DNA from 2 places in the Enterobacter sp. genome. Region 2 is predicted to be linked to the other one. Evidence: predicted binding sites of a transcription regulator. Region 2 holds the regulator's gene; the other holds the start of a gene.
What was found. The regulator LexA, encoded in region 2, represses DNA repair genes until DNA is damaged. The targets are predictions, from matches to a motif close to TNCTGTATGTACATACAGNA.
Positions count from the first base shown of each region.

Region 1: a site for LexA is predicted at 6,601-6,620, ahead of rmuC (DNA recombination protein RmuC). Genes of this name have one in related genera too.

Region 1 is NZ_CDRQYH010000013.1:52,750-63,928, reverse strand. Features, by position in the region: gene tatD (3'-5' ssDNA/RNA exonuclease TatD) at 1-330, opposite strand, end outside; gene tatC (Sec-independent protein translocase subunit TatC) at 372-1,142, opposite strand; gene tatB (Sec-independent protein translocase protein TatB) at 1,145-1,687, opposite strand; gene tatA (Sec-independent protein translocase subunit TatA) at 1,691-1,945, opposite strand; gene ubiB (ubiquinone biosynthesis regulatory protein kinase UbiB) at 2,022-3,662, opposite strand; gene ubiJ (ubiquinone biosynthesis protein UbiJ) at 3,659-4,264, opposite strand; gene ubiE (bifunctional demethylmenaquinone methyltransferase/2-methoxy-6-polyprenyl-1,4-benzoquinol methylase UbiE) at 4,278-5,033, opposite strand; gene rmuC (DNA recombination protein RmuC) at 5,100-6,557, opposite strand; gene udp (uridine phosphorylase) at 6,697-7,458, opposite strand; gene ACWYRJ_RS06505 (dienelactone hydrolase family protein) at 7,714-8,520, shown strand; gene metE (5-methyltetrahydropteroyltriglutamate--homocysteine S-methyltransferase) at 8,570-10,831, opposite strand; gene metR (HTH-type transcriptional regulator MetR) at 10,947-11,179, shown strand, end outside.
Region 2 is NZ_CDRQYH010000014.1:101-11,279, forward strand. Features, by position in the region: gene zur (zinc uptake transcriptional repressor Zur) at 1-415, shown strand, start outside; gene ACWYRJ_RS06610 (CsbD family protein) at 463-672, opposite strand; gene dinF (MATE family efflux transporter DinF) at 793-2,130, opposite strand; gene lexA (transcriptional repressor LexA) at 2,193-2,801, opposite strand; gene ACWYRJ_RS06625 (diacylglycerol kinase) at 2,910-3,278, opposite strand; gene plsB (glycerol-3-phosphate 1-O-acyltransferase PlsB) at 3,433-5,853, shown strand; gene gntU (gluconate transporter) at 5,959-7,299, opposite strand; gene gntK (gluconokinase) at 7,303-7,830, opposite strand; gene gntR (gluconate operon transcriptional repressor GntR) at 7,957-8,952, opposite strand; gene ACWYRJ_RS06650 (pirin family protein) at 9,054-9,749, opposite strand; gene ACWYRJ_RS06655 (oxidoreductase) at 9,873-10,910, opposite strand; gene yhhY (N-acetyltransferase) at 11,167-11,179, shown strand, end outside.

The DNA.
Region 1 (11,179 bases), on a different contig from region 2:
GAATGCCTTTTCCTGCTCTTCAGGCGTGGAAAAGTTACGGTTGAAATCGAGGCCGCACTCGCCAATCGCCACCACTTCTGGTGTCTTTGCCAGTCTGCGTAGGGTGTCGCCACTTTCCGCGGTCCACTGGCTGCTGTCGTGAGGATGCACGCCAGCAGTAGACCAACAGCGATCGTATCGTTGCGCCAGCTGCTGGGCCTGCTCGCTCTCATGCAGGTTGGTGCCCGTCAGCAGCAGCCCTTTCACCCCGGCGGCAAACGCACGCGCAACCACCTCATCACGATCTTTCGCAAACTGCGAGCTGGTCAGGTTGAGTCCGATATCAAACATGCAAATCCCCATATAACAACCGCCCTCACGGGCGGCTGGTTTTACTCTTCAGTGGTCTTGTCGGACGTATCGTCTTCGTCATCCGCTCGACGTCCTTTACCCACGTAGAAACGCGAGAAGAAAACGCCGACCTCAAACAGACAGTACATCGGTATGGCCAGCAGCGTCTGCGAGAACACATCCGGCGGCGTTAGCAGCATGCCGACCACGAAGGCGCCCACCAGAATATACGGACGCTTCTTACGCAGGTCATCCGGAGTCGTAACCCCTACCCAGCAAAGCAGTACAATGGCCACCGGCACTTCGAATGCCACGCCAAACGCCATAAACAGCGCCATCACAAAGCTGAGGTAGCTGGCAATATCCGTCGACACCTGGACCCCTTCCGGCGCGGTATGCGTCAGGAAGCCGAAGGCCAGCGGGAAGACAACGAAATAGGCAAACGCCATGCCGATATAGAACAGCAGCGAGCTGGACACCAGCAGCGGGATAACCAGCTTGCGTTCGTGTTTATACAGCGCGGGCGCCACAAACGCCCATACCTGGTAAAGAATGACGGGCGCAGAGGCTATCAACGACACCCAGAAGGTCAGCTTGATGGGGGTAAAGAACGGAGAAGCCACATCCGTCGCAATCATCGTTGCGCCCAGCGGCATCTGCTTAATTAATGGTGCAGAGACAACCTGGTAGATATCGTTGGCGAAATAAACCAGGCATAGAAAAATAACGAAAACTGCAATAATGCAGTTTAACAGGCGCTTACGCAGCTCTATGAGGTGCGTAATCAGCGGTTGAGTATCATCTACTGCCATGTTTACGCTTTATCACTCGACGAGGGGGATGATTCGGAAACGGACGCAGCGGGCTTTACTTCCGCCGTTTTAGTTACCGGCTCTTCCGGCTGCGCCTGTTTTTTCACTTCGGTTTCCTGCGGCGTCTGTTCTGGCGCAGCAGCCTGATGTTCAGCGCTGGCAGGCGTTACGCCCTCGCGCTGCTCCTCGCTGCCCTTCACCACCGGGTTATGGATAGTGTTCGCTTCATCGCTCGCTTTTTCAGGATCGTTGACGCTGTAAGAGCGCTTCATGGATTCCGCCGCTTCACGCAGTTCATCCATTGAGGCTTTCAGTTCCGGCGTCAGATTATCCATGCTCGCCTTCTCGACCTTTTTGAGGCTTTCCTGAAATTCCTGCAGCTTAAGCTCCTGCGCCAGCTCATTCTGAACGGTCGATGCCAGCGATCTCAGCGCACGCACCCAGCCCGCAACGGTTTTCACCGCCACCGGCAGACGCTGCGGCCCCAGCACGATCAGGCCAATCACAAAGACCAGCAGCAGCTCACCAAAACCAATGTCAAACACGACTTATACCTGCTCTTTATCGTGGCGTTTGGCGTCTTCCTTTTTGGCTTCTTCTTGCTTGTCGGCGATGGATTTAGCAGTAAAGTCAGCGTCCTGGCTGGTTTTATCCTGCTTGCTCTCATCATCGCTCATCGCTTTCTTAAAGCCTTTGATAGACGCGCCCAGATCGGAACCAATAGAACCGAGCTTTTTGGTGCCAAACAGCAGCACGACGATGACGGCAATGATCAACAATTGCCAGATACTGATACCACCCATACATGTTCCTCAGGGATAGATGATTAATGAGTCAGGTCGCATTATACGTATGCGACCCATTGATGGCGACGCAAACTCAGCGCGTTTTTCGCCATCCGGCAAGCCAGACTACCACCCCGCCAGCCATCAGCCAGGCTGGCATCATCTGCCAGTCCGGACGGTTGATCAGCAGCAGCGTACCGCTCAGCAGCAGCGTTGCGCCAATCCCAAAGAGATAGCGGGACTGTCCCTGGCGAACACGGCTGGACTGAAGCTCGCGGGCGATTTTATCCATGCTGTGCTGAAGGTTCTTGCTCTGACGCAAACTGTCATAAACCAGTTCGGGAATTTCAGGCATTTTTTCTATCCAGAACGGGCCCTTCTCTTTCAGCGAGCGCACCAGCGCCGGAATGCCAACCTGATCCTTAATCCAGGATTCAAGGAAAGGTTTCGCAGTCTTCCACAAGTCTAACTGAGGATAGAGCTGTCGGCCTACACCCTCAACGTAAAGTAATGTTTTCTGAAGTAAAACTAGCTGTGGCTGAACTTCCATATTAAAGCGGCGAGCCGTGTTGAACAGGTTCAACAGTACGTGCCCAAAGGAGATTTCCGCCAGCGGTTTTTCAAAAATCGGTTCGCAAACGGTCCGGATCGCAAACTCGAACTCTTCGACGTTGGTGTCCGGCGGAACCCAGCCGGAATCGACGTGCAGCTCGGCCACCTTACGGTAGTCGCGGTTGAAGAACGCGATGAAGTTCTCAGCCAGATACCGTTTATCTTCTTTGTTCAGCGACCCCACAATCCCGCAGTCGATACCGATATATTTCGGGTCCTCAGGGTGTTCGTAGCTCACAAAGATATTGCCCGGATGCATGTCCGCATGAAAAAAGCTGTCGCGGAATACCTGGGTAAAGAAGACCTGTACGCCACGTTCGGCCAGGAGTTTCATGTTTGTTCCCTGCTTCTCCAGGGCTACGACATCCGAAACCGGAATACCGTAGATACGCTCCATCACCATCATGTTCTGGCTGCAGTAGTCAGAATAGACTTCAGGTACATAGAGCATCGGGCTGTTTTCAAAGTTGCGGCGCAGCTGAATGGCGTTTGCCGATTCGCGCAGCAGGTTAAGCTCATCAATCAGCGTTTTTTCATATTCCCGCACCACTTCCAGTGGACGAAGGCGGCGCCCGTCCGGCAGCAAGCGTGGCACCCAGCGCGCCAGACGATAAATCAGCTTCATGTCCGCTTTGATGACTGGCAGGATGTCCGGACGAATAACTTTGATAACGACTTCTTTGCCGTTTTCTTTCAAACGCGCGGTGTGCACCTGCGCGATAGAGGCCGACGCCAGCGGTTGAATATCGAAATCGTCAAACCAGGTCTCGACGGGTACATTTCCCATCGCCTCTTCAATTTGCTTTTTCGCGCGCGCGCCGTCAAAGGGTGCGACGCGGTCCTGAAGCATTGCGAGCTCATCGGCAATGAGAGGCGGGAAGAGGTCACGGCGGGTCGAAAGCATCTGCCCGAATTTAATCCATACCGGACCGAGTTCCTGCAGCGCCAGGCGCAGACGCTCACCCAGCGGTTGACCTTTGTGGCGATTGGGCATCCAGAACAGCATCCGCCGCCAGATGCGAAGCGGCAGCGTGATGCGCATTTTGGGAATAAGCTCGTCGAGCCCGTAGCTCAAAAAGGTGCGAATAATAAAATAGAGGCGCCGAATTTCACCAGGCGTCATTTGCCCTCCAGTTTTTCCAGCCGTTTGGTAAACGCATCAACCGCGCGTTCAACAGCAGCGGTTTCTTCCGCAAACCATGCAACTTCCAGTGGCCCGGGCGCCATTCGCCACTCCTCAGTCATCACTTCCGCCACATAACGTTGTTGGCGCTGGAGGCTTTTACGCGCAAAGGAGGCGCCACCATGAAGGACTTTCCCGATGCCTTCGGCAGCAATGTCGCCGATAAAAGGCGCGAGCAGCTCTGCCGGATCGAACTCCGCCAGATCGGTGAGGGCAACGAAGTTTTGCACGACCTGAATGTCGCCTTCCACCTCCAGCTCACCGCTGCGGATAAGCGCCGTTAATTGCTGGCGATCGCGCAGTTTTGGCAGCACGCTCATGTGCGTGATGACCGAGCAGTCAGCTTCACCTTCCCACGCCCCCAGAACGTCAAGCTGGCGTTCGCTGAATACCAGCACAAGCGGCGTCGAGAACTCTTTTAAAACAATACGTAATATCTTCCCGTTTAGCCGCTGACGCGCTGCTTTCAGCGCCGGAGCACGATAGAGAAAGGCATTCAGTACGTTTTCGATACCTGCGGTGACTAAGGGCTTAAAGGGCACGGGACACCTCCACTCAGAACTTGTAACCGCGATGCAGCGCGACGACACCCGCCGTCAGGTTGAAATATTCAACGTTCTCAAATTCTGCATCCTGCATCATGGCTTTTAATGTGTCCTGATCCGGGTGCATACGGATAGATTCCGCCAGATAGCGGTAGCTTTCAGCGTCGTTAGCCACCAGCTCACCGATGCGCGGCAGCACGTGGAAGGAATAGGCGTCGTAAGCTTTGCTCAGCGGCTCAATAATCGGTTTGGAGAATTCAAGCACCAGCAGGCGTCCACCCGGCTTCAGCACGCGGTACATGGAGCGCAGCGCTTTTTCTTTATCGGTCACGTTACGCAGACCGAAGGAGATAGTGATGCAGTCAAAGGTATTGTCCGGGAACGGCAGCGCTTCGGCGTTTGCCTGCACATATTCAACATTCCCCACCACACCGATGTTACGCAGCTTTTCGCGTCCCATTTTCAGCATGGAGTCATTAATATCGGCGAGAACAACGCGACCGGTTTCACCCACCAGACGAGAGAATTTCGCGGTTAAATCGCCCGTACCGCCAGCTAAATCCAGCACCGTTTGTCCGCGACGCACGCCGCTACAGTCAATGGTGAAGCGCTTCCACAAGCGATGAATGCCGAACGACATCAGGTCATTCATCACATCGTACTTCGCCGCCACGGAATGAAATACGTGGGCCACCATGTCAGCTTTCTGCGCTTTGGCGACAGTCTGAAAGCCAAAGTGCGTTGTGTCTTGTGAATCGTCAGCCATCTTAGAGCCTGCTTATCAGTAAAATGTTCGTGAAGTGTATCAGATTGGGCGCGTTTGCCCTACGTTTCAACCACCGCGAAAAAAACGCGCTGGAATCTCGTCTGGTGATGAATCCGCCGCTAACGTGTTGTCTTCACTGTTTGTCTTTTGTTCGTTCGCCCCTTCTCGCAGGCGAAACTCGTCGTCCTGGGCGGTGGCCTGCTCGACCAATTCCGGATTAATCTCGCGTTTAACTTCTACTCCCAGACTGCGGAATGATTCAGCCTGCGCCAGCAGATTGCCACGTCCGGAGGCGAGTTTTTTCATCGCCTGGCGATAGTTATCCTGCGCACGATCCAGGCTTTGCCCGACTGAAGACATGTCGTCCACAAAGAGGCGCATTTTGTCGTACAGCTTGCTGGCACGATCGGCAATCTGCTGCGCGTTGCGACTCTGGTGCTCATAGCGCCACAGGTTCGCAATGGTGCGTAACGCCACCAGCAGCGTGGTGGGGCTGACCAACATAATATTATTTTTGAGCGCTTCGGTTATAAGCTCAGGCTGCCTGTCGAGTGCCAGCAGAAACGCGGGCTCTACAGGAATAAACATCAGTACATAGTCCAGCGAGCGCAGACCCGGCAGCTGCTGGTAGTCTTTTCTGCCGAGCAGGCGAATTTGATTACGTACGGAGGCAATGTGCTCCTGCAGAGCTGACTCGCGCGTGTAGTCATCGTCCGCATTAAAGTAACGTTCATACGCCACCAGCGTCATTTTAGCGTCAATCACCACATCTTTGCCCTGCGGCAGCCGCACGATCACATCCGGCTGCATTCGTGAGCGGGCGTCGTTTTCGATACTCACCTGCGTTTCGTATTCATATCCTTCCCGCAGACCAGAAGCTTCCAGTACGCGGGTCAGCACCACCTCACCCCAGTTGCCCTGGGTTTTGTTGTCCCCTTTGAGCGCTCGGGTGAGGTTGACCGCTTCTTGTGCCATCTGGGCATTCAGCTGCTGAAGATTACGAATCTCATGAGCCAGGGTGTGCCGCTCACGGGCTTCCTGACCAAAGCTGTCCTGTACCTGACGGCGGAAGCCGTCCAGCTGTTCACGCAGGGGCGTCAGCAGACTGTTCAGGCTCTGGCGGTTTTGTTCGTCAACGCGGCGGTTGCTGTGCTCAAAAATGCGGTTCGCGAGATTCTCAAACTGTTCGCTGAGACGCTGCTCGCTGTTGATCATCTGGCGGATTTTGTCTTCCGCATGCAGTTGGGTGGATTCAAGGCGGGTGGTCACTTCGCGGAGATCGGCCTCCAGTGACGTGTTGATATCACGCAGGTTGCGCAGCTCGTTGTTGAGCAACTCACACTCATCGCGCCAGTGTTCGCTCAGCGCAAGCTGCTGTTTTATAGCGCTTAAATCAGCGACCATCTCTTCTCGCTCAGCCAGCTGGTCGGCCTTCTGCTGCGCATGCTGGTAGCTGGAAATCAGCCAGCCAATCCCTAAGCTCACCAACGCAATCACCGCGTAAATCAGGATTGAGATATCCACAATGCCCCCTGCATCAACGTATTACCCGCACAAAATAGAATTGTGCTGTATAAACGTCCAGTTTGAAAGGGTTTTCCTGCGAGGCGCTACGCAAAAAATAAAGGCCGAACGTGTCGGCCTTTGATTTAAGAAGAGAGGACTAGATCAGGCGACGCGCTGCTTCCACCACGATTTTCACTGCATGACTTTCGGTCTGCTTCATGGTTTCGGCGTTCGGGATCTCCTGCTGGGTACGGTTGACGATAACGCCCGCCACCATACCGGCACGCAGACCCTGGCTTGCGCACATGGTCAGCAGCGTTGCGGATTCCATTTCGTAGTTCATCACACCCATGGACTGCCACTCTTCCATTGAGCCTTTGAAACGGCTAACCACGCGGCCTGAGAAGGTATCGTAACGCTCCTGGCCCGGGTAGAAGGTGTCGGAAGACGCGGTTACGCCCACGTGAGTGGTTGCGCCTACGGATTTCGCAGCTTCAACCAGCGCGGTGGTACATTCGAAATCAGCCACTGCCGGGAATTCCATTGGTGCAAAATGCAGGCTTGCGCCGTCCAGACGGACGGACGCGGTCGTGACCAGAACGTCGCCGACGTTGATATGCGGCTGAATAGCACCGGTCGTACCGATACGCAGGAAAGTGCGGATGCCCAGCTGCGCCAGCTCTTCAACAGCAATAGACGTAGACGGACCACCGATACCGGTAGAGCACACGATCACCGCTTTGCCATCCAGCTCTGCGCGCCAGGTGGTGAACTCACGATGGGCAGCCAGCTTGACCGGCTTATCCATCAGCGCGGCGATCTTTTCCACACGCTCCGGATCGCCAGGGACGATGGCGAGCGTAGCCCCTTGTAAATCGTTTTTAGTAAGGCCGAGATGAAAAACATCAGACTTAGACATAGGTGACTCCTCTGTGGGTCGGTTAGTCAGAAGAAGTAAAACGGTACTTTACAGAAGCAGTAAGCATATTTTCGTGACGAACCTCACCATGAATGAAAATGGTTACATTGAATTTCCATAAAAAAGTGATTTACATCACATTAACAAGTTATATCGCCAGGTGCTGCACAAAAGATAGACCGTTTAAGGCACTGTGAGTTGTTAACCTGGTGTCTATATTTACCTTTGCGCTAACTCATTGGTACGGAGAATGCCATGACTGAAAAAACCGGTTTTGCACCTGCTGCGGCCCCACATGCTTCAACCATCGTGTCGACTCCAGAAGCGGCAATTACCGCGGGCGAGACCTCTATTCCCTCGCAGGGGGAGAATATGCCTGCTTATCACGCCCGACCAAAATCGGCAGAGGGTCCGCTACCCATCGTGATTGTGATTCAGGAAATATTTGGTGTTCACGAACACATTCGCGACCTCTGCCGCCGGCTGGCGCTGGAAGGGTATCTGGCCGTTGCGCCAGAGCTCTACTTCCGTCAGGGCAATCCGAACGACTACAGTGATATTCCAACATTGCTCAGCAACCTGGTCAGCAAAGTCCCGGACGCGCAGGTGCTGGCCGATCTCGATCATGTCGCCAGCTGGGCGGCGCGCAACGGCGGCGATCCGCATCGTCTGCTGGTCACCGGTTTCTGCTGGGGCGGTCGCATTAGCTGGCTGTATGCCGCGCATAACCCGCAGCTCAAAGCTGCTGTCGCCTGGTACGGCAAACTGGTGGGTGAAAAAACGCTGAATTCGCCTAAACATCCCGTCGATATCGCCACCGAGTTAAATGCCCCCGTGTTAGGGCTTTATGGCGGTCAGGACACCGGTATTTCGCTGGATTCGGTAGAAACCATGCGCCATGCGCTGCGTGCGGCCAATGCGAAGGCGGAGATTGTGGTGTACCCGGATGCCGGGCATGCGTTTAACGCCGATTATCGTCCGAGCTATCACGCGGAATCAGCCAAAGATGGCTGGCAGAGAATGCTGGCGTGGTTTAGCCAGTACGGCGGTAAGAAAGCGTAATAACAATAAGCCCGGAGGCGGTTACGCCTTACCGGGCCATCCAATACCCCTACGCCTGACGCAAATTCTGCGCTGCCTTCACCATGTTCGCCAGCGCTGCGCGGGTTTCAGGCCAGCCGCGGGTTTTCAGTCCGCAGTCCGGGTTTACCCAAAGACGCTCTGCCGGAATACGCTGGGCCGCTTTTTTCAGCAGGGCTTCAATCCACTCCACGCTCGGCACGTTCGGGGAGTGGATGTCGTACACGCCCGGCCCGATTTCGTTCGGGTAGTCGAATTCTTCAAACGACTCCAGCAGCTCCATATCTGAACGCGAGGTCTCAATAGTGATCACGTCGGCGTCCAGCGCGGCAATAGAATCCATGATGTCGTTAAATTCGCAGTAACACATGTGGGTGTGGATCTGAGTGTCGTCCTTCGCCACCGCGGCGTTGATGCGGAACGCCTCCACGCCCCACTGCAGGTAGGCGTCCCAGTCGCTGCGACGCAGCGGCAGACCTTCGCGCAGGGCCGGTTCGTCAATCTGAATAATGCCAATGCCTGCGGCTTCCAGATCCGCCACCTCATCACGCAGCGCCAGGGCGATCTGTTTGGCGATGGTTTCACGGGTCACGTCTTCACGCGGGAAGGACCAGCAAAGAATGGTCACAGGACCGGTGAGCATGCCTTTCACCGGCTTGTCGGTCAGGGACTGGGCGTACTTCGCCCACTCAACCGTGATCGCTTCCGGACGGCTGACGTCACCGATGACCACCGGCGGCTTCACGCATCGGGAGCCATAGCTCTGCACCCAGCCGTTCTGGGTAAAGACGAAGCCGTCCAGGTGCTCGCCAAAGTATTCCACCATGTCATTACGCTCTGCTTCACCGTGCACCAGCACGTCCAGCCCAAGGCGTTCCTGCTCGATAATCGCCTGCTTGATGTGTTCCGCGATCCCGGTGCGGTAGTGATTCGCATCCAGATTGCCCTTTTTAAAGTCCAGACGCAGGCCGCGGATCTCGGTGGTCTGCGGGAAGGAACCAATCGTCGTGGTCGGCCACGCAGGCAGATTGAAGCGGGCGCGCTGGGCTTCGGCGCGCACCTCATACGGGCTCTGGCGCTGGCTGTCCTGGGCGGTGATGGCCGCCAGACGTTTTTCCACCGCCGGGTTATGCACGCGCGCGGAGTGGCGGCGCGCCCGGATCGGGGCGCTCCATTCGGTAATTGCCGCCGTGTCGCCGCTGTTCAGCGCGTCGCGCAGCAGGGCCAGCTCTTCACATTTTTGCAGCGCGAAGGCAAACCAGCTCTTTACTTCAGGGTCGAGACGGGTTTCCACGCTCAGGTCGATCGGGCTGTGCAGCAGCGAGCAGGACGAGGCCACCCACAGCTCACGTTTACCGACGATGTCTTTGATTTGTGCATATTTCTCGGTCAGATCGGCGCGCCAGACGTTACGGCCATTCACCAGACCGGCGGAGAGCAGCCAGTCTGCGGGCAGGCGCTTATGCAGCTCCGTCACATCATCTTTACCGTGTACAAGGTCTACGTGCAGGCCCTGCACCGGCAGCGCGGTAATCGTGTTCAGGTTCGGCGTCACGCCTTCGAAATAGGTTGTCAGTAGCAGCTTCACCTCCCCGGTGAGCGCATCATACGCCGGTTTGAAGGCATCGAGCCATTCCTGAGGCAACTCGAGCACCAGCGCCGGTTCGTCGATTTGCACCCACTGAATGCCGCGTTTGCCCAGCTCAATCAGCACCTGTTTGTAGACCGGCAGAATGTCCTTCAGCAGGCTCAGACGATCGAACTGCTCGCCTTTGACTTTCCCCAGCCACAGATAGGTCACTGGCCCCAGCAGCACGGGTTTAACCTGGTGGCCCAGCGCCAGCGCTTCGTCCACTTCATCCAGAAGCTGCGTCCAGGTCAGTTTAAACTGCTGACCTTTTACGAACTCCGGCACCATATAGTGATAGTTAGTGTTAAACCACTTAGTCATTTCCGCCGCTGCCGCTGGCTCACCCGTTGGCGCACGGCCACGGCCGATGCGGAACAGGGTATCGATATCTACCGATCCATCTTTGTTCTGATGACGAGCCGGCACGTTGCCAAGCAGCAGGCTGGTCGTCAGAACATGGTCGTACCAGGCGAAATCGCCCACCGGCAGCAGGTCAATGCCCGCCTGCTTCTGCTGATCCCAGTGGCGGGCGCGCAGCTCGCGTCCCACCGCCAGCAGCTCTTCACGCGTGGCGTTACCCGCCCAGTAGCTTTCTTGCGCTTTTTTCAGCTCGCGACGCAGGCCAACGCGAGGGAAACCGAGAGTGTGATTGCGGATTGTCATGGTGTACCCCTTGTGAAATTCGTTATTTAGACGTCCAGATGTTTACACTTCTATAATTGGCAGGTACTGTATATTCCTCAAGCGCAAAATGTTCATGGCGAAGTGAAGGACTTTCATGATCGAGATTAAACACCTGAAAACGCTACAAGCGTTGCGAAACTGCGGTTCGCTCGCGGCTGCTGCGGCCACGCTGCACCAGACACAGTCCGCCCTTTCTCACCAGTTCAGCGATCTGGAACAACGCCTCGGCTTCCGTCTTTTTGTGCGTAAAAGCCAGCCGCTACGCTTTACGCCGCAGGGTGAAATTCTCCTTCAGCTGGCGAATCAGGTTCTGCCGCAAATCGCGAG
Region 2 (11,179 bases):
GATGAGCCTGCAGCAGGGTGCTATCAGCGCCTACGATCTGCTCGACCTGCTCCGCGAAAGCGAGCCGCAGGCAAAGCCGCCGACGGTTTATCGCGCATTGGATTTCCTGCTGGAACAAGGGTTCGTGCACAAGGTGGAATCCACAAACAGCTATGTGCTGTGCCATCTGTTCGATCAGCCCACCCACACATCGGCGATGTTTATCTGTGACCGCTGCGGCGTGGTGAAAGAAGAGGCTGCGGAAGGCGTGGAAGACATTATGCATACGCTGGCAGCGAAAATGGGGTTTGCCCTGCGTCATAACGTGATTGAGGCGCACGGGCTCTGTTCCGCGTGCGTGGAGGTGGAAGCCTGTCGCCATCAGGACGCGTGTCAGCACGACCACTCTATTCTGGTGAAGAAAAAGCCGCGTTAACGGCAAAAGAAAAGGCGGCTTAGAGCCGCCCTGTGGGTTATTCAGCGTTACCAGCGGTAGTCGTTACGGGTTTCCCAGTCTTTGACTTCATTTTCCGCCTGATCTTTCGCGTAGCCGTAACGTTCCTGAATTTTACCGACAAGCTGATCGCGTTTACCTTCAATGACGGTCATATCGTCATCAGTCAGCTTACCCCACTTTTCTTTCGCTTTACCTTTGAACTGCTTCCAGTTGCCGCCGATTTCGTCTTTATTCATCATCGTGTCCTCTTAGTTAAGCGTCGGGTCGTAACGTCCGTTACGTTCTTTTCTGCTGGACGTGATAATTATTGTAGTTAAGGATTCCGTACTTAATTTCATATTCGGAATCTTTAACCGTCACGATATATCGTGGCGCGAAGAGAACCAGGTATCGTTTTGCCAGTGGCGGTGCCAGATAAACGCCAGCGATAACCCGCGCAGCGAGAGGAAGACGGCCAGGGCCAGCCACAAACCGTGATTACCCAGCCAGGGAAGCGTTAGCAGCGTCAGACTAAACCCTGCCGCCGCGACCGCCATGCTGTTGCGCATTTCCGCTCCGCGCGTCGCACCAATAAACATGCCGTCCAGCAGATAACACCAGACGCCGACCACCGGTAAGATGACTTGCCAGAGGAGATAGTGACTCGCCAACTCGCGCAGAGCAGGTATAGACGTCAGCAATGCAACGATCTGCTCACCAAAGCAGGCGTAAACCAGACCAAAGGCCAGCGCCACCAGTCCCGACTGACGGCAGGCTGCCCGCCAGACATCCTGAAGCTGCCCGCTTTCTCGCGCACCGTACGCCTGCCCGGAATGCGCTTCAACCGCGTAGGCAAAACCGTCCAGCGCATAGGCGGTAAAGGTCAGAAGCGTCATCAATATCGCGTTGACCGCCACGATTTCTGGCCCCAGTCGAGCCCCGAAAACCGTCAGCGCGCCGAAGCAGAGCTGAAGAAGCAGCGAGCGCAGCATGATGTCACGGTTGAGGGCCAGCAGCTTACGGATATTGCCGCGCCATGCGGTTTTGAGCAGCGCCAGAGAGATCCCGCGCATCGACAGCACGCGCCAGACCATCCACAAGCCAATGATAAAGGTCCCGTATTCGGCAATCGCCGTCGCCAGCGCCGCGCCCCGCACGTTCATATGCAGGCCCATCACCAGCCAGATATCCAGCACAATGTTGAGAAGGTTGCCCACCACCAGCAAAATCACTGGCGCCCGGGCATACTGAACGCCCAGTAGCCACCCCAGCAGAACCAGGTTAGCCAGCGACGCTGGCGCGCTGAGCCACCGGATTTCAAGGAAACGTCGCGCCTGATCCAGTACCGCCTCGCTGCCGCCAACGATATGAAGCGCAAGATCGATCAGGGGTGTCCGTAATACAACGATTAACGCACCCGCGCCAAGCGCGAGTATAAGCGGCTGCACCAGCGCGCGCGCCAGACGCAGCGGATCTTTCGCACCATAAGCCTGTGCGGTAAGACCGGTGGTGCTCATGCGTAAAAAGAGCAACAGCATAAACAGGAAGCTGGTTGCCGTCGCGCCAATCGCCACGCCGCCAAGATAAACCGGTGAATCAAGATGGCCTATAACGGCAGTATCAACCAGTCCCAGCAAAGGCACGGTAATATTGGAGAAAATCATCGGCAGGGCAAGACGCCACAATGCCTTATCTGATGCCGTCAGTAGTGACATGCGAAATACCGGGAAAGGTAGATGAACAGGCTACAGCGGAAGCGTAGCCTGTCAGGAAGAGATTACAGCCATTCACCGTTACGAATCACGCCTACTGCCAGACCTTCGATAGAGAAGTTCTGTTCGCGGAGATCGACCACAATTGGGGTGAACTCGTTGTTTTCAGGCAGTAACTGAACGGTATTACCCTGTTTTTTCAGACGTTTGACGGTGACTTCATCGTCAATGCGCGCGACAACCACCTGGCCGTTACGCACATCCTGCGTTTTATGTACCGCAAGCAGATCGCCGTCAAGAATACCGATGTCTTTCATCGACATGCCGCTAACGCGCAGCAGAAAATCAGCGCTCGGCTTGAACATGGCTGGATCGACCTGGTAATGACCTTCAATATGCTGCTGTGCCAGTAAAGGCTCACCGGCAGCAACACGACCTACCAGCGGAATGCCCGTCTCTTCTTCTACCAGCAGTCGGATACCGCGTGACGCGCCTGATACAATCTCAATCACGCCTTTACGCGCCAGCGCTTTCAGGTGTTCTTCGGCAGCATTCGGAGAACGGAAACCCAGACGCTGCGCGATTTCCGCACGCGTAGGTGGCATACCCGTCTGGCCGATATGATCCCGGATGAGATCAAACACCTCTTGCTGCCTGGTCGTTAACGCTTTCATTCCGCCCCCTGGGTGTATATACAGTTATGCTGTGAGTATATACAGTCAAAGGCGATTTTGGAACCAAAAACTGCACAAAAAACCAGGGACTTAATTATTCCTCGAGGCTCATCGGAAATGTGACCAAAGCAGCGTGACCCAGGTGATAACGGCAGTGATAATCGCCAGTAACACGGCAGCAGATCCCATGTCTTTTGCGCGGCCAGAAAGCTCATGGAAATCGGAACCGATGCGATCCACAACGGCCTCAATAGCGCTATTAAGAATTTCCACTATCATCACCAGAAGTACGGAACCGATAAGAAGTACGCGGGTAATAGCATCAACATCAAGGAAACAGGCGACGATCACCGCGATGATAGCGGCGACGCCCTCCTGGCGAAACGCGGCCTCGTTGGCCCATGCGGCACGGAAACCTTTCCATGAATAGCCGGCGGCTTTGATGATACGTGTTAACCCAGTGGTATTATTGGCCATTAAAAGAACCTTTTTTAAAAAAGAGCGTCAGTAACAGGAGCCGTAGCGCGTTTCGCTACAGCCTGAAGTATGACGGGTAACAACAGAAATTTTGCGCGCTTTCTGTTATCCTTGCGCCGCAATTGCATTATTAACCAGAGGCTTTACATCGTTTATGTCCGGCTGGCCACGAATTTACTACAAATTACTTAATTTACCATTAAGCATCCTGGTAAAAAGCAAGTCTATCCCAGCAGAACCCGCGCTGGAACTGGGGCTCGATACGTCGCGTCCCATTATGTACGTTTTGCCTTATAACTCGAAGGCTGACTTACTGACGCTTCGCGCCCAGTGTCTGGCGCATGACTTACCAGATCCGCTTGAACCGCTGGAAGTTGACGGTACGCTGCTGCCGCGCTACGTGTTCATCCACGGCGGGCCGCGCGTGTTTACCTATTACACGCCGAAAGAAGAGTCCATCAAGCTGTTCCATGACTATCTCGACCTGCACCGCAGCAACCCCGATCTGGATGTGCAGATGGTGCCGGTATCGGTGATGTTTGGTCGTCGCCCGGGCCGCGAAAAAGGTGAAGAGAACCCGCCGCTGCGCATGCTTAACGGCATCCAGAAGTTCTTTGCGGTCTCCTGGCTGGGACGCGACAGCTTTGTGCGTTTCTCCCCTTCCGTTTCGCTGCGTCGCATGGCGGACGAGCACGGCACCGACAAGATCATCGCGCAAAAACTGGCGCGCGTGGCGCGTATGCACTTCGCTCGTCAGCGCCTCGCTGCCGTAGGGCCACGCCTCCCGGCGCGTCAGGATCTGTTCAACAAGCTGCTGGCTTCCAAAGCAATTGCCCGCGCCGTTGAAGATGAAGCGCGCAGCAAGAAAATTTCGCATGAGAAAGCCCAGCAGAACGCCATTGCGCTGATGGAAGAGATTGCAGCGAACTTCTCTTACGAGATGATTCGCCTTTCCGATCGTATCCTCGGCTTTACGTGGAACCGCCTGTATCAGGGCATCAACGTTCATAACGCCGAACGTGTACGCCAACTGGCGCATGATGGCCATGAGATTGTCTATGTCCCCTGCCACCGCAGCCACATGGACTACCTGCTCCTTTCCTACGTGCTCTATCATCAGGGGCTGGTACCACCGCACATAGCTGCCGGTATCAACCTGAACTTCTGGCCGGCGGGCCCGATTTTCCGTCGCCTGGGTGCGTTCTTTATTCGTCGTACCTTCAAGGGCAACAAGCTCTACTCCACCGTGTTCCGCGAGTATCTGGGCGAGCTGTTCAGCCGCGGCTATTCCGTGGAGTACTTCGTTGAAGGCGGTCGTTCCCGTACCGGTCGTCTGCTCGATCCGAAGACCGGCACGCTGTCGATGACCATCCAGGCCATGCTGCGCGGAGGTACCCGTCCGATCACGCTGGTGCCTATCTACATCGGCTACGAGCACGTGATGGAAGTGGGCACGTACGCGAAAGAGCTGCGTGGCGCGACCAAAGAGAAAGAGAGCCTGCCGCAGATGCTGCGCGGCTTGAGCAAGCTGCGCAATCTCGGTCAGGGCTACGTGAACTTCGGCGAGCCGATGCCGCTGATGACGTACCTGAATCATCATGTTCCGGAGTGGCGCGAGTCCATCGATCCTATCGAAGCGGTGCGTCCGGCCTGGCTGACGCCAACGGTTAATGGCATCGCGTCCGAGCTGATGGTGCGCATTAACAACGCCGGTGCGGCTAACGCCATGAACCTGTGCTGTACGGCGCTTCTGGCTTCGCGCCAGCGCTCGCTGACCCGTGAACAGCTCACAGAGCAGCTGGATTGCTATCTGGATATGATGCGGAACGTGCCGTATTCGGTTGATTCGACCGTACCTTCTGCGACCGCCAGTGAGCTTATCGATCACGCGCTTCAGATGAATAAGTTTGAAGTCGAAAAGGACACGATCGGCGACATCATCATCCTGCCGCGCGAGCAGGCGGTGCTGATGACCTACTACCGCAACAACATCACGCATATGCTGATGCTGCCGTCGCTAATGGCCGCCATTATTACCCAGCATCGACATATTTCCCGTCAGGAGCTACTGCGCCATCTTGAGACCATCTATCCGATGCTGAAAGCGGAGCTGTTCCTGCGCTGGAGTAGGGATGAGCTGGCGACAGAACTGGATAAGATGACGGAAGAGATGCGTCGCCAGGGGCTGATTACCCTGAACAACGACGAGCTGCACATCAATCCGTCACGCTCCCGCACCCTGCAGCTGCTGGCGGCCGGTGCGCGCGAAACGCTGCAGCGCTACGCCATCACGTTCTGGCTGCTGAGCGCGAACCCGTCCATCAACCGCGGTACGCTGGAGAAAGAGAGCCGGACGCTGGCCCAGCGTCTGTCCGTTTTGCACGGCATTAACGCCCCTGAATTCTTCGACAAAGCAGTCTTCAGTTCTCTGGTGCTGACGCTGCGTGATGAAGGCTTCATCAGCGATACGGGTGATGCCGAACCGGAAGAGACGCTGAAAGTGTACCAGATGCTGGCAGAGCTGATTACCTCGGACGTGCGTTTGACGATTGAGAGCGCCACGCAGGGCGAGTAACGCAATGCCGGGTTATGGCCCGGCCTGACGCCCTGGATAATAAAAAGGCCCGGTAAGCGCTTACGCTACCGGGCCTTATTTTTGAGCCTGGTCAAATCACCGCATTCAGCTCAGCAGTGTAAAGGCTATCATCCCGACAATCGCACCCGTCGTGCCGAGTATGGTTTCCATCAGCGTCCAGGTTTTCAGGGTTTGCGCTTCGGTGGCGCCGGTAAACTTACCGAACAGCCAGAAGCCGGCGTCGTTAACGTGAGAGACCACAATCGAACCGCCCGCGATACAGATAGAGAGCGCGGCCATCTGGGCACCGGAGTAGTTCAGCTGTTCAATCACCGGCATCACCAGACCCACGGCGGTTAAACACGCCACGGTGGCGGAACCCTGAATGATACGAACCGCCGCCGCCAGGACAAAGCAGGTTACCGCAATCGGCAGGCCCATCCCGGTCAGCGCTTCGCCCAGAGCCGGCCCCACGCCGGAATCCACCAGTACCTGCTTGAACACGCCGCCGGCACCAATCACCAGCAGGATAATACCCGCAGGCTGCAGCGCGGCACCGCAGATCTCCATCACCCGGTCTTTTGGCATCCCCTGACGCATCGCCAGGCCGTAAATCGCCACCAGGCACGCCACCAGGATCGCCGTGAACGGGTGACCGATGAACTCAAACCATTCGTACGCGGTAGAACCCACCGGCACAAAGCGCGCGGCGATGGTTTTCAGACCCACGAGAACCAGCGGGAGCAGGATCAGCGACAGGCTGAAGCCGAAGGACGGCATTTTGCCCTCGCCCAGGTGCGGCTCGGTGACGTCATCCGGAATATGCAGCTCAACGTAACGGCTGATGAAGTTACCCCAGAGCGGGCCGGCGATAATCATTCCCGGAATTGCCGCGCACAGGCCTATCAGGATCATCCAGCCAAAGTCGGCGTGCATCTGGGAGGCCAGCAGCATCGGCGCAGGCCCCGGCAGCAGAAACGCCGCAGCCGCCGCCACCCCCGCAAACAGCGGAATGACCAGCTTCACGAGGTTAGTACCAGTATGGCGCGCCATGGAGAATGCGACGCTTATCAGCAGCACAACGGCCACTTCGAAGAACAGCGGCAGCGCGCAAATCAGCCCTGCCAGGCCAATCGCGTAGTGCGCACGGCTGTGGCCAAAGGATTTCAGCATCTTGACGGCAATCTGGTCGACCGCGCCCGTCTCGTGCAAAATCTTGCCAAACATCGCGCCCAGCGCGACCACAATCGCCAGGAAGCCCAGCGTACCGCCCATCCCTTTTTCCATTGTCGCGGCGATCTTGTCGAGCGGCATACCGGAAAAGAGACCAGCACCAATAGAAACCACCATCAAAGCAACAAAGGCGTGCATGCGCGCCTTCATCACTAAAAACAGCAGCAGCAATACCGAACCCACTGCTGTCAAAACTAGCGTTAATGTACTCAAAACTTACTGCCTTTTATTAATGACCTCGATGGTGCTGGCAACAACACCCTCCAGTGACTGATCGATATCAACCACTAAGACGTCTTTTTCGTCTTCACCCGGCTCCTGCAGCGCTTCAAACTGCGTCACCAGCATCTGGGTTTTGAAGAAGTGACCTTTACGCGCCTTCAGGCGGCTTTCAATCACCTCGAAATCCCCTTTCAGGTAGATGAAAGAGAGGTTTGGGTTGCCGTCACGCAGCAGGTCGCGGTAGGTTTTTTTCAGCGCGGAGCAGACGATCAGGGAGACTTTATTGGTACGCTGCATCGCGAACGCGGCGTCATTCAGCGCCTGCAACCACGGTTTGCGGTCGTCATCGTTCAGCGGCTCGCCGGAGGCCATTTTCATGATGTTGCTGCGCGGATGGAGGAAGTCGCCATCAAGAAACGCAGCCTGGAGTTGATGCGCCACTTCGCTGGCCACGGCTGATTTCCCGCTACCGGAAACGCCCATCAGGACGTAGACGTGGTGATCGTGATTAGTCGTGCTCAAAGGGTGTCCCTCAGTCAATTGTTACGGGTAACAGTTATCGGTAACATTGTCCTGCCGGGGCAAAAGAGAAGCAATATCCAAACGTGCGCGAAGTGAATAAGTGTGAGCTACTTCAAATTTGTCAGTTCAAATAGATCCACCCGGTGACAAGGTGAAACCTAAATCTAACATTTTCGGGGTCACCGTCTCGCCACGAATGCGCGCCAGCAGGCGTTCTGCGCCAATGCGGCCCATACGCTCACGCGGGGTCAGGACGCTCGCCAGACGCGGCTCCATCACTTGGCCAATGTCGTGGCCGTGGAAACCGGCGATCGCCATATCATCAGGGATCTTCAGCCCCAGACGCTGACACTCAAATGCTGCGCCGACCGCAAGGTCATCGTTGGTACAGAAAATACCGTCCAGTTGCGGATACTCACGTCGTGCCTGACGCATCAGCTCAATACCCGACGTATAGGAAGAGGACTGCTCCACCATCACGCTGTAGGGGGTTAAGTTCGCGTCAAGCATCGCCTGCTCGTATCCCTTCTGTTTGATGATAGTACGTTCATCAAGACGCGCACCCAGATAGGCGATATGACGGTGCCCGCGGGCGATAATGGCCGCCGTCATCTGACGCGCCGCTTCGAAGTTATCAAACCCCACGGCGATGTCGAGGCACGGCGACTGGCTGTCCATCAGCTCCACGACTGGGATACCGGCCACTTCAATCATTTTGAGCGTGCGGGCAGTGTGGGTTCGTTCGGTTAAAATCAGGCCGTCAATGTTCCAGGAAAGCATCGACTCAAGACGTTCCTCTTCGAGTTCCGGCTTGTACCCGTAGTGGGCGAGCATGGTCTGGTAGCCAAACGCATCGGTGACGCTTTCGATTCCACGTAATACTTCGGCGAAAACCTGGTTGGTCAGAGAAGGAAGCAGAACGCCCACCGCGCGGCTGGTCGCATTGGAGAGAATATCGGGTGCACGGTTGGGGATGTAACCCAGTTCATCAAGGGCAGCGGCAATCTTGCCACGTAACGCCACGGAAACCTGTTCCGGGTTACGTAAAAAACGGCTGACCGTCATTTTGGTCACACCGACGCGATCGGCGACATCCTGAAGTACGGGGCGTTTCTTTTTCATCGTCCTGAGAAATCTTGAAGTGAGAGATTTGCTCAGTTTACCACGGACAAAGCCCATCCTTCCCCTGTGAAAGGGAAGGATGGGGATTTATTTATGTTTTATTACACCGGCGGCAGGTCAAACAGCAGAATTTCGCTTTCGCTGTCGGCATGCACGGAGATCTCCTGCTCGTCCCAGATGGCCAGACCATCGGCGGTTGTCGCTTTGGTCCCGTTGATGGACACGTCACCTTTCACCACCTGGATCCAGACGCGGCGGTTAGCGGCAATCTGATGCACGGACTGTTCGTCTTTCGCCAGCGCCCAGCGGTACAGCTCCATATCCTGATGCACTTTCAGGGAACCTTCACGCGCATCCGGGGACAGCACCAGCTGTTTGCCCTGTTTGGCGTCGAAGCGGCGCTGCTCGTAGCGCGGCGTGATGCCGGTCTCTTCTGGAATGATCCAGATTTGATACAGGTGCAGTTTTTCCGTTTTGCTCGGGTTGTACTCGGAGTGACGCACCCCGGTACCCGCGCTCATAATCTGGAACTCGCCCGCCGGAACCTGCTCTTTGTTGCCCATGCTGTCCTGGTGCTCAACCGCGCCTTCCAGCACATAGGTCAGGATTTCCATGTCTTTGTGCGGGTGGGTACCGAAGCCCTGGCCTGCATCAATCACGTCGTCGTTAATAACGCGCAGCGCGGAGAAGCCCATGAAGTTCGGGTCGTAGTAGTCGGCAAACGAGAATGAATGCCATGAGTCCAGCCAGCCATGATTCGCGTGACCACGTTCGTTTGCTTTGCGTAAGTAGATCATTGTTTTCACCCTCAGTTCGTTTCGATGGAGTAAGTGTGGACGCAAACCGCCTGGGATCATAGAGGGTGAAAATTGACTCCTCTGTTCAAAAATTATGAACAAGCGCAGAGGAGCCGTTTTTGCTTATTTAACGAGGGTTATCGTGGCAGGAGAAGCCTGCTCGAAGGCCCGTTCAAGGATTTCCAGGTTGGTCAGAACGTCAGATTCCTTGACGTAATTCGCCGTGCCGTTTGTGAGGGTCTCAAACAGCGCATCGTAGACGCGGCCATAGTCGCCAGTTTCCGGCTTCAGCGTTTCTTTGACCGTCACGCCCTCATCGTTCACATACTCCAGCACGCCCACGGAATCGTCCGCCGCAAAGCCAGGTTGACCGGGCATGATATTGGCCTTCAGGCTGGTCTCCTGCTGGTCGATACCGTATTTGATAAACGAACCTTTAGTGCCGTGAACGATAAATTTCGGGTAGTCGATCTTCACCAGGTGGCTGGTTTTGACGATAGCTTTAAGGTCGCCGTAGAACAGCTGCGCTTCAAAGGTATCGTCCGGATTGGCTTTGTTGCGCAGGCTGCGAATGTCATACGCCACGTGGTCCGGTCGGCCAAACAGGGAGATGATCTGGTCCATGGTGTGCACGCCCAGACCATAGAACGAACCATCCTGCGGCAGTCCGGGTTGCGTTTCCGCCACAGGACGGTAGTAATCGAAGTGGCTTTCGATTTCCACGATGTCGCCCAGCTTGCCGCTTTCAATCGCCTTTTTCGCCGTCAGGAAGCAGCTGTCAAAGCGCCGGTTCTGATACGGCGTGACGGTCAGGCCTTTACTTTTCGCCAGCGCGAACAGCTCTTTCGCTTCGGCGATGGTCGGGGTAAACGGCTTTTCTACCAGCACGTTTTTGCCCGCATTGAGCGCGCGTTTGGCATAGTCAAAATGGCTGTCAGCGTGGGTGCAAACAACCACCAGATTGACCAGCGGATCGTTAAGCACCTCATCGAGATCGCTGGTGAAGTGGATGTGGGAGTACTGCGGAGATTGCTCTTCCGGCTTCGCGCGGCGGCGGTAGATATGGGCCACATGCCAGCTGTCTTTACGGTTGAGGACATACGGCAGGTGATAGCGGGTGGTGCTTTTACCAAATCCAATAAATGCGCAATGTAGTGTCATGGCTCAGTCCTTTTGGAAGGTTACTGAGTCTAACCATAACAAAAAAAAAGCCAGCTAAAAGCTGGCTAAAGTAATACTGGAAGCAATGTGAGCAATGTCGTGCTTTCAGGTTCCCGTAGCGGTCTTCCTGAATGCAGAGCAATAATAATCATTCTCATTCGCACTTGTCCAATACTTTTTGCAAAAAATAGCGGTTGACTCAAATTTTAAAGTCATTGATGTTGGAAGGGACTTTTAACTGACTGAGGAACAAGGAATGAGTGAGATAG